DNA from 2 places in the Micromonospora sp. WMMD558 genome. Region 2 is predicted to be linked to the other one. Evidence: riboswitches for the same ligand, from Rfam matches in the RefSeq annotation. Region 2 holds a riboswitch; the other holds the start of a gene.
What was found. A riboswitch is a leader RNA that binds a small molecule or an ion and turns the genes downstream of it on or off. The one in region 2 is predicted to bind cobalamin.
Positions count from the first base shown of each region.

Region 1: linked by a shared signal. The riboswitch ahead of ACN26Y_RS27635 (ABC transporter substrate-binding protein) and the one ahead of ACN26Y_RS19365 (CbtB domain-containing protein) in region 2 are both predicted to bind cobalamin.

Region 1 is NZ_CP186061.1:5,829,440-5,833,642, forward strand. It holds gene ACN26Y_RS27625 (ABC transporter ATP-binding protein) at 1-333, opposite strand, end outside; gene ACN26Y_RS27630 (iron chelate uptake ABC transporter family permease subunit) at 333-1,433, opposite strand; gene ACN26Y_RS27635 (ABC transporter substrate-binding protein) at 1,439-2,446, opposite strand; cobalamin riboswitch at 2,476-2,658, opposite strand; gene ACN26Y_RS27640 (hypothetical protein) at 2,793-3,089, opposite strand; cobalamin riboswitch at 3,185-3,397, shown strand; gene metE (5-methyltetrahydropteroyltriglutamate--homocysteine S-methyltransferase) at 3,514-4,203, shown strand, end outside.
Region 2 is NZ_CP186061.1:4,053,054-4,057,256, forward strand. It holds gene ACN26Y_RS19350 (DUF899 domain-containing protein) at 1-171, shown strand, start outside; gene ACN26Y_RS19355 (bile acid:sodium symporter family protein) at 325-1,221, shown strand; gene ACN26Y_RS19360 (YqjF family protein) at 1,311-2,048, shown strand; cobalamin riboswitch at 2,152-2,311, shown strand; gene ACN26Y_RS19365 (CbtB domain-containing protein) at 2,344-2,562, shown strand; gene ACN26Y_RS19370 (CbtA family protein) at 2,580-3,329, shown strand; gene ACN26Y_RS19375 ((2Fe-2S)-binding protein) at 3,396-4,154, shown strand; gene ACN26Y_RS19380 (alanine racemase) at 4,181-4,203, opposite strand, start outside.

The sequences.
Region 1 (4,203 bases), 1.8 Mb from region 2:
GCTGTCGGACCACCGGGAGCGGCGGTGCGGGGTACGGCCCAGCAGCACGACCTCGATGACGGTCAGGTCGAGGTCGGTGTCGGCGTGCTGGGCGAGCAGCGCGGCCCGGCGAGCGAGGGTGGTCCGGGGCAGGGTGGCGACGTCGTCGCCGTCGATCGTCACCTGCCCGGCGTGGGGTGTGGCGAGGCGGGCGGCGACGCGCAGCAGGGTCGTCTTGCCGCAGCCGTTGGGGCCGAGCAGCCCGACGAGGCTGCCCGCCGGAACCGCGCAGGTGACGTCGTGGAGGATCCGTCGGGCGACGACCGCCCAGGAGACGCCGGTGACGCTGAGCATCAGCCGCGTACCTCCCGTCCGCGCAGGAGCACCACGAAGGCGGGTACGCCGAGCAGCGCGGTCAGCACGCCCACCGGCAGTTCCCGGGGTTCGAACAGGGTCCGCGCGGCGGTGTCCACCCAGACCAGGAAGATCGCGCCGGCGAGGACGACGGCCGGCAGGAGCCGCCGGTGGTCGGCGCCGGTGAGGAACCGCACGGCGTGCGGCAGGATCAACCCGACGAAGCCGACCGCGCCGCTGACGGCGACCAGCGCCGCGGTCAGCAGCGCGGTGGCGACGAGCAGCAGCCAGCGCACCCGGGTGACCGCGACGCCGAGGGTCGCCGCGGCGTCCTCGCCGAAGGCGAAGGCGTTGAGCGCGCGGGCGTGGGCCGCCAGCAGGACGAGCACGACGGCCAGGACCGGTACGGCCCACGCCACGGCGGTCCAGTCGACGCGGGCCAGCGAGCCGGAGAGCCAGAACGTGAGGCTCTGGGTGGCGTGCGGGTCGGCGACCCACGTGACCACGAACGAGGTGGCGGCCGCGCAGAGCTGTGCGACGGCCACCCCGGCCAGCACCACCCTGGTCGGGGCGAGCGCGGCCCGCCGGCCGGACACCGCGACCACGACGGCGAACGCCGCGAGCGCACCGGCGAACGCGCCCCCGGTGAGGGCGGCGACCCCGCCGCCGAGGCCGACGACGAGGACCGCCACCGCGCCGAGGGACGCCCCGGAGGAGACCCCGAGCAGGTACGGATCAGCCAGGGGATTGCGGGTGACGGTCTGCATCACCGCGCCGGCCGCGGCCAGTCCTGCCCCGACCGCGGCGGCGCCGAGCACCCGCGGTAGGCGTAGCCGCCAGACGATGTGCTCGCGCAGCAGCGGGACGTCGGCGTCGACGATACCCAGGCGGTCGGCCACCACCGCCCACACCGTCGACACCGAGATGTCGGCCGGCCCGACGGTGACGGCGGCACCGATCGACCCCACCAGGCCCGCGAGCAGCAGGACCAGCAGCGTCCCGGTGCCGAACCGGTACCGGACGGCAGCGGCGGCTGCTGCCGGCCCGGCATCCCGGCCGGTTCCGACGGGGTGGCCGGTCTCGGCGGTGCGCGCCGCCATGGGGCTCAGCGGTCCGCTCCGGGAAGCTGTACCACTCCCTCGGCGAGCGTCTCGATCCCCTGCACCACGCGCACGCCGGCCGAGGTCGACGAGAACGGGATGACGACGAACCGCTGTCCGGCCACCGCGGGCAGGTTCTTCAGCGTGGGGTGCTGGGTCAGGAACGCCTTCTTCGCGGCGGCGGCGTCCCAGCTCGCGTCGACCAGCACGATCACATCGGGGTTCCGCTCGATGGCCGTCTCCCAGCTGGTGTCGGCCCAGCTTCCGGCGAGGTCACCGAAGGTGTTGCGCACCCCCGCCGCTGACATGATCATGTTGGGGCTGCCGCAGCAGGCACCCACGCTCGGCGCGTCCGTGCCGGCGTCCCACCACAGCACGGACACCTGGCCCGCGCCGTCGAGCCGGGCGGCGGCCGCGGTGATCCGGGCCCGTTGGTCGGCGATGAGCTTCTCGGCCCGCTCCGGCACGCCGAAGACGGCGGCGACGTCCCGGATCTCGGCGAAGACGTCGTCGACGGTCAGCGTGGCCGGTCGGTGCTGCTTCGGACAGCCCGCCGGGGACAGGTAGGTACCGATGCCGAGTCCCGCGAGCGCGGCGCGGTCGCCGACGCCCTCGTCTCCGAAGGCACTGTGGAACGAGGCGTAGACGAAGTCCGGCTCCGCGTCGAGCAGCGCCTCCTTCGACGGGTACTTCTCCGACAGCACCGGAATCGAGGCGTACGTGGCGGCGTGCTCGGGCAGGATCGCGTCGTCCAGGTACGCCGTGCCCGCCAACCGGTCGCCCAGACCGAGCGCCAGCATGATCTCGGTGGCGGGCTGGTTGAGGGTGACCGCCCGCTTCGGCGGCGCGGCGACGGCGACCGGGGTGCCGCAGTTGGTCACCGTGACCGGCGCGGCCGACGCCCCGGCCGTGGGCGTGTCGTCCGTGGCGCAACCGCCGAGCAGGACGAGCAGGATGGACAGTGGCGCGGCAACGCGCCGGGACAGGGTGGGCCGCATCGCGCGCACGCGCATCGGGACCGCCTTCCAGCACCTCGTGGACGGGTCATCGCTGTGCCGTGGCCGGTCTCCTGGCTGACGGGAGGTACGTCCGTGGCCGGCCTTCCCAGGCGCGTGGCGCCCAGTGACCTCGCAAGCGACGAGGGCCGCGGACTTCCCGATCACAGTGGCGAGGGCCGCGCCGGCATCGCACCGGCTTCCCGAACACCACGGCAGCGTCACCCTAGCCTGTCGGCCGTCGCCTCGTCACGGTGACGAACGCCATCTCCGATCGTCGGGTGGAGACGTCCCGCGGACGCAGGCCGATCAGGGCCTCATCCCGTGCGTCGTGCGTCGGCAGGAAGGCCACGGGCGGTAGGCGTCACCGTCGACGACGGCTTCTGACCAGTGGTCGGCGGTGGGCGGCCGGATCGTCGGCCAGCACTGCGGTGAGACGCTCACAGACGCAGTCGGCCGGGCTCGCGTCGGCGAGGATCTCCTCGATCCGCGCCAGACGGGCCCGCGCCTCCCGCAACTCGTGCTCCAGCCGGGTCGCCCGGGCGGCGCGGGCGCCGACCTGGCGGCGGGAGGCGTCCAAGCGGTCGAAGTCCTCCGGCCGTACCGCCACCCAGTCGGCGCCGTCCACCACCACCGCGACCCTGTCGATCTTCTGGCCCATCCGTCACCTTCTCGTCGCGCGCGGACATCCCGCTGCCGCGACGGCGCGCCGTCCCGCAGGACGGACGCGCCGGCCACAATCGCTCATCGCCCCATACGATAGACAACGGTGCTGGTTCGCCGTGTCCACAATGCGCACGGCGTCGTAAGAGGGAACCCGGTGCGAGCCCGGGACTGCCCCGCAGCGGTGAGTGGGAACGACCGCCGTCATCAAGCACTGGACCGCGAGGTCTGGGAAGCGACGGCCAGTAGGCGACCGTACCGGTCACGCCCGCGAGTCCGAAGACCTGCCCGCACCGCGCACGCCACCCGGCGTGTGCCGCCGACGGTCTCTCGGGACGGCCGGGGCGGAAGCCGGTACGTCGCCGTACCCCTTCCCTCCCTGCCCTCCCGCACGGCCTCGGGCACTTCGAGGGAAGGATCCCATGAGTACCGCATTCGGTCAGAGCACCGTGCTCGGTTACCCGCGTATTGGCGGCAACCGTGAGCTGAAGAAGGCCGTCGAGGCCTACTGGGCGGGCAGAATCGACGCCGAGGATTTGGCGAAGACCGCTGCCGCACTGCGGGTGGAGGTTTGGCGTACGCTGCGTGACGCGCGCCTGGACGCGATCCCGTCCAACACGTTCTCCTACTACGACCACCTGCTCGACACCGCCGTCGCCGTCGGGGCGATCCCGCACCGGTTCGCCCGGCTCGGCCTGTCCGACCTGGACACCTACTTCGCCATGGCCCGCGGCGCCGACACCGAGCCAGCGCTGGAGCTCACCAAGTGGTTCGACACGAACTACCACTACCTGGTCCCGGAGGTCGGCCCCGAGACGGTCTTCGCCGCGAATCCCGCCAAGGCGTTGAACGAGTACCGGGAGGCGCGCGACCTGGGTGTCCTGACCCGCCCGGTGCTGGTCGGGCCGGCCACCTTCCTCCTGCTGGCCAAGCCGACCGAGCCGGGCGGCGAACCGTTCGACCGGTTGACCGATCTGGTCGACGTGTACGCCGATCTTCTGCGTTCCCTCGCCGCCGCCGGTGTGCAGTGGGTGCAGCTGGACGAACCCGGCTACGTCGCCGACCGGAGCGCCGCCAAGATCGAGGCGCTGCGGGAGGCCTACACCCGGCTG
Region 2 (4,203 bases):
GACGACCGGGTCCTGCACACCTACTCGACGTACGGCCGCGGTCTCGACGCGGTGCTCACCACCTACCACTACCTGGACCTGACGCCGCTGGGCCGGCAGCGGTACGTCAACGAGTTCCCCCACCACGACCGGTACGAGGGGGTCACCGCGAACGCCGGGCACTGCCACTGACGGCACGCCGGCCCCGGCCCGGCCAACCGGCCGGGCCGGGGCCGCCGGCCCGGGCGGGCGTCGCGGAGTGCGCACATCACGAGATGACGGTCGCGCCGCCCCGGTGTGACGATCCGGGGGTCGTTCGCCTACCGCGATCAGGAGGCCACCGCCATGAGTACCGGCTTGTCGATCGTGCTGTTCCCCGTCGCCCTGGGCATCGTCATGCTCGGTCTCGGGCTCACCCTCACCGTGGACGACTTCCGTCGCGTCGTGACCTACCCCCGGGCCGTCCTCGTCTCCCTGGTCTGCCAGATGCTGGTCCTGCCGGTCATCTGCCTGGGCCTGGTGGTCGCCGCCGGCCTGCGCGCGGAGCTGGCGGTCGGGATGATGCTGCTCGCCGCCTCGCCCGGCGGCAGCACGGCCAGCCTCTACAGTCACCTGTTCAAGGGCAACGTCGCGCTCAACGTCACCCTGACCGCCGTCAACTCGGTGCTCGCGCTGTTCACCCTGCCCCTGATCGTCAACCTGTCCGTGGCCGCGTTCATCGGCTCGGACAGCTCGATCGGCCTCCAGTTCGACAAGGTCTTCCAGGTGTTCGCGCTGGTCCTCATCCCGATCTCGATCGGGATGGCCGTCCGCCGGCACCGTCCCGACTTCGCCGCGCGCATGCAGCGCCCCGTGAAGATTCTCTCCATCGTGGTCCTCGTCGTGGTGCTCACCGGCGCGGTGATCGGCATCAAGGACGAGCTCGCCGCCGCCGTCGGCGCCGTCGGCCTCGTCGCCCTGCTGTTCAACCTGGTCAGCCTGGCCATCGGGTACGCGGCGCCGCGCCTGTCCGGCGTCGGGCACCGGGAAGCCGTCGCGTCCTCGTTCGAGATCGGCATCCACAACGCGACCCTGGCCATCACGATCGCGCTGAGCCCGGCCCTGCTCGGCAACAACGACATCGCCATGCCGCCGGCCATCTACGGCACCGTGATGTTCTTCACCGCCGCCGTCTTCGGATTCGTCGCCGCCCGCCGTCCCCACGCCGACGCCACCCACCGGCAACGAACCACGGCGGCGTGACCGCAGCCGGCAACCGGTCCCGCCGCCTCGCGGTGGAGCCGGCCGGCACGGTACGTCCCGGCGGCGCCCACCCAGGGCAGGATGGACGTGTGCACATCGAGCCGGTCGACTGCGCGCCCGAGCAGGCGTTTCCGCGAGCGATCCTGCGGCAGCGCTGGGACGATCTCACCTTCCTGCACTGGGCGGTCGCACCGGATCTGGTGGCGCCCCTGCTGCCGCCCGGCACCCGACCGGACATGATGGACGGTTCGACCTACGTCGGTCTGATCGGCTTCCGCATGGTGGGGCTGGGCCTGGGCCGAGGGCCGGGGGTGCCGTACTTCGGCACCTTCTGGGAGACCAACGTGCGGCTGTACTCGGTCGACGACACCGGCCGGCGTGCCGTGGTGTTCCGCTCGCTCGACGCGTCCCGGTTGGTTCCGGTGCTGGTCGCCCGGGCGACACTGCGGCTGCCGTACCTCTGGTCGGCGATGCGCCTGGACCGCGATGGTGACCGTCTCACGTACCGGCTCCGGCGCCGCTGGCCCGGTCCGGCCGGCACGACGAGCCGGATGGCGGTCCGGGTGGGCGAGCGGGTCGTCGACCCGACCCCGCTGGAGCACTTCGTCACCGCCCGGTGGGGTCTGCACACCCGGGCGTGGGGCCGCACCCTGCACCTGCCGAACTGGCACCCCCGCTGGCCGTTGCACCGGGCCGAGCTGCTGCATCTGGACGACGAGCTGGTCACCGCCGCCGGGCTTCCGCCGCCGACGGCGCATCCGGTCAGCGTGCTCTACTCGCCGGGTGTCCCGGTCCGGTTCGGCCCACCGGTCGGCCTGCGGAGCTGACCGTCACGGCCCCGCCGGGTCGGCGCCGGCCGTCGGCTCCGCGTGGGCGAGGAGAGCGGCCAGCTCGGCGGGGGAGTGGGGTCGGGCCCTCGGCGGTCGGCGAGGCCACAGTTGACATTGTGGCGTCGCCGACCGTAGCGTCCGGGGCGACGATGTGTGCGGAAGCCGGTGCAATTCCGGCACGGTCGCGCCACTGTGACCGCGTCCACCCGGTAGGCAAGGGGTGACGCGGAAGTCAGACCCGCCACCGTCACTGGAACCCGTTGTGGGACGCGTGATCCCGAGGAGGTTGCCCGTGTCCAGCCCGTCTTCCGCCCTGCCCCGCCCGGTCACCCCGCCCGTCGCCATTCCGTGGCGTGAGCTGCAGCCGTGGCTGCTCTTCGGCACGGTGCTGGCCCTCGTGCTGCTCTACTTCGTCGGCACCGAGCAGGGTGTCTTCCAGGTGGTCAGCGGTGCGAACGTGCACGAGTTCGTGCACGACGGCCGTCACCTGCTCGGCTTCCCCTGCCACTGACGGGCGGGTCCGAAACCATGCTGTCACCCCGCGCCCTGCTCGTCCGCGGCATGCTCGCCGGCCTCGCCGCCGGACTCCTGGCATTCGTGTTCGCCTACTTCGTCGGTGAAGGTCCGATCGACCAGGCGATCGCATTCGAGGAGGCCAACGCCGCACCGGAGCCGGCCGTGGCCGGCGAGCCGGAGGGCATCAGCCGGACGGTGCAGAGCACCGTCGGCCTGCTCACCGCGTCGCTCATCTACGCCGTCGCCCTCGGCGGGATCTTCGCGATGGTGTTCGCCGCCGCCTACGGGCGGATCGGTCGGTTCGGCCCGCGGGCGACCGCGGTGCTGGTCGCGCTCACCGGGTTCGTGGTGGTCGCGCTGGTGCCGTGGCTCAAGTACCCGGCCAACCCGCCGGCGACCGGCGACCCCGACACCATCGGTCGACGCACCTCGCTGTTCTTCCTGATGATGGTGATCGCGCTCGCCGGGGTGGCGCTCGGCGGATACCTCGGCCGAGCGCAGGTCGCCCGGCTCGGCACCTGGAACGCGGGCCTCGTCGGAGCCGGCGCGTTCGTCCTGGTCGTCGGGCTCGCGCTGGCGCTGCTGCCCTCGATCGAGGAGGTCCCGGAAGGCTTCTCGCCGATCCTGCTCTGGAACTTCCGGCTGGCGTCGCTGGGCACCCAACTCGTCGTGTGGACGACGCTCGGTCTGGTCTTCGGCCTGATGGCCGAGCGGGGCGCACGCCTGTCGCGGCAGCCGGTGCCCGTGGCCGCCGGCCGGTAGGTGGCAGCGCCGCCGCGACCGCCGTCCGAACCACGCGACGCCCGGCAGGCGCTGGCGGCGGCCTCCGTGCTGGGCCCCTTCTTCGCCTGGTCCCCGTGGTCCGACCGGGCGGGCTGGCGGCCACTGACCGAGCTGCTCGACGGCGACGTCCTCGCCGAGCGGGTGGACGCGGCGGCCACCACGCTGCGTACGCGGTGCGATCTGCCGGCGGACGCCGTACCGGTGCGCGTCGTCGCGTCGGTCACCTTCCTGGGCCTGGCGGCGCGGCTGGTGTCCCCGCCGCTCGGGGCGGCTGTCGTGGGTGGTGCCCTGCCGCTCGCGGGCTCGGAAGACCTCTGGTGGCGTCCACCCACAGCCGGGCCCTGGCCGCTCGCGCACGGCCCGCTCGACGTGCTGCCCACCGGTGACCTGGACGATCGTTCGGTCTCGGCGGCGCTGGTCGAGACCGCGGCGCAGGGCCCGGTGCGGCTGCTGCTGGACGCATTCCGAGCCCGGTTCCGACTGTCACCGCAGGTCCTGTGGGGCAACGTCGCCTCCGCCCTGGCGGGCGCTGCCGGGGTGCTCGCCGATGCCGCGCCGGCGCACGCCGAGCGGGCCGGCGCGGTCCTGGCGGGGGCGCTGGAGCTGCCGCCGCTTGCCGGCACCGGCACCCTGGTCCGGCCGGATCCGAACCGGGTCCGGTGGTTCCTGGTGCGGCGAAACTGCTGCCTCTACTACCGCATTCCGGGCGGCGGAACGTGCGGTGACTGCGTGTTGACGTCCCCGGCTCAGCGGTGGCGGCACTGGCGGTCGGTACTGGCCGGGCCGGCGAAGCCGCCGGCGTGAGCCGCTGAGGCTCACCGGCGGCCCGGTCAGGACCGGGACGGTCGGGCGG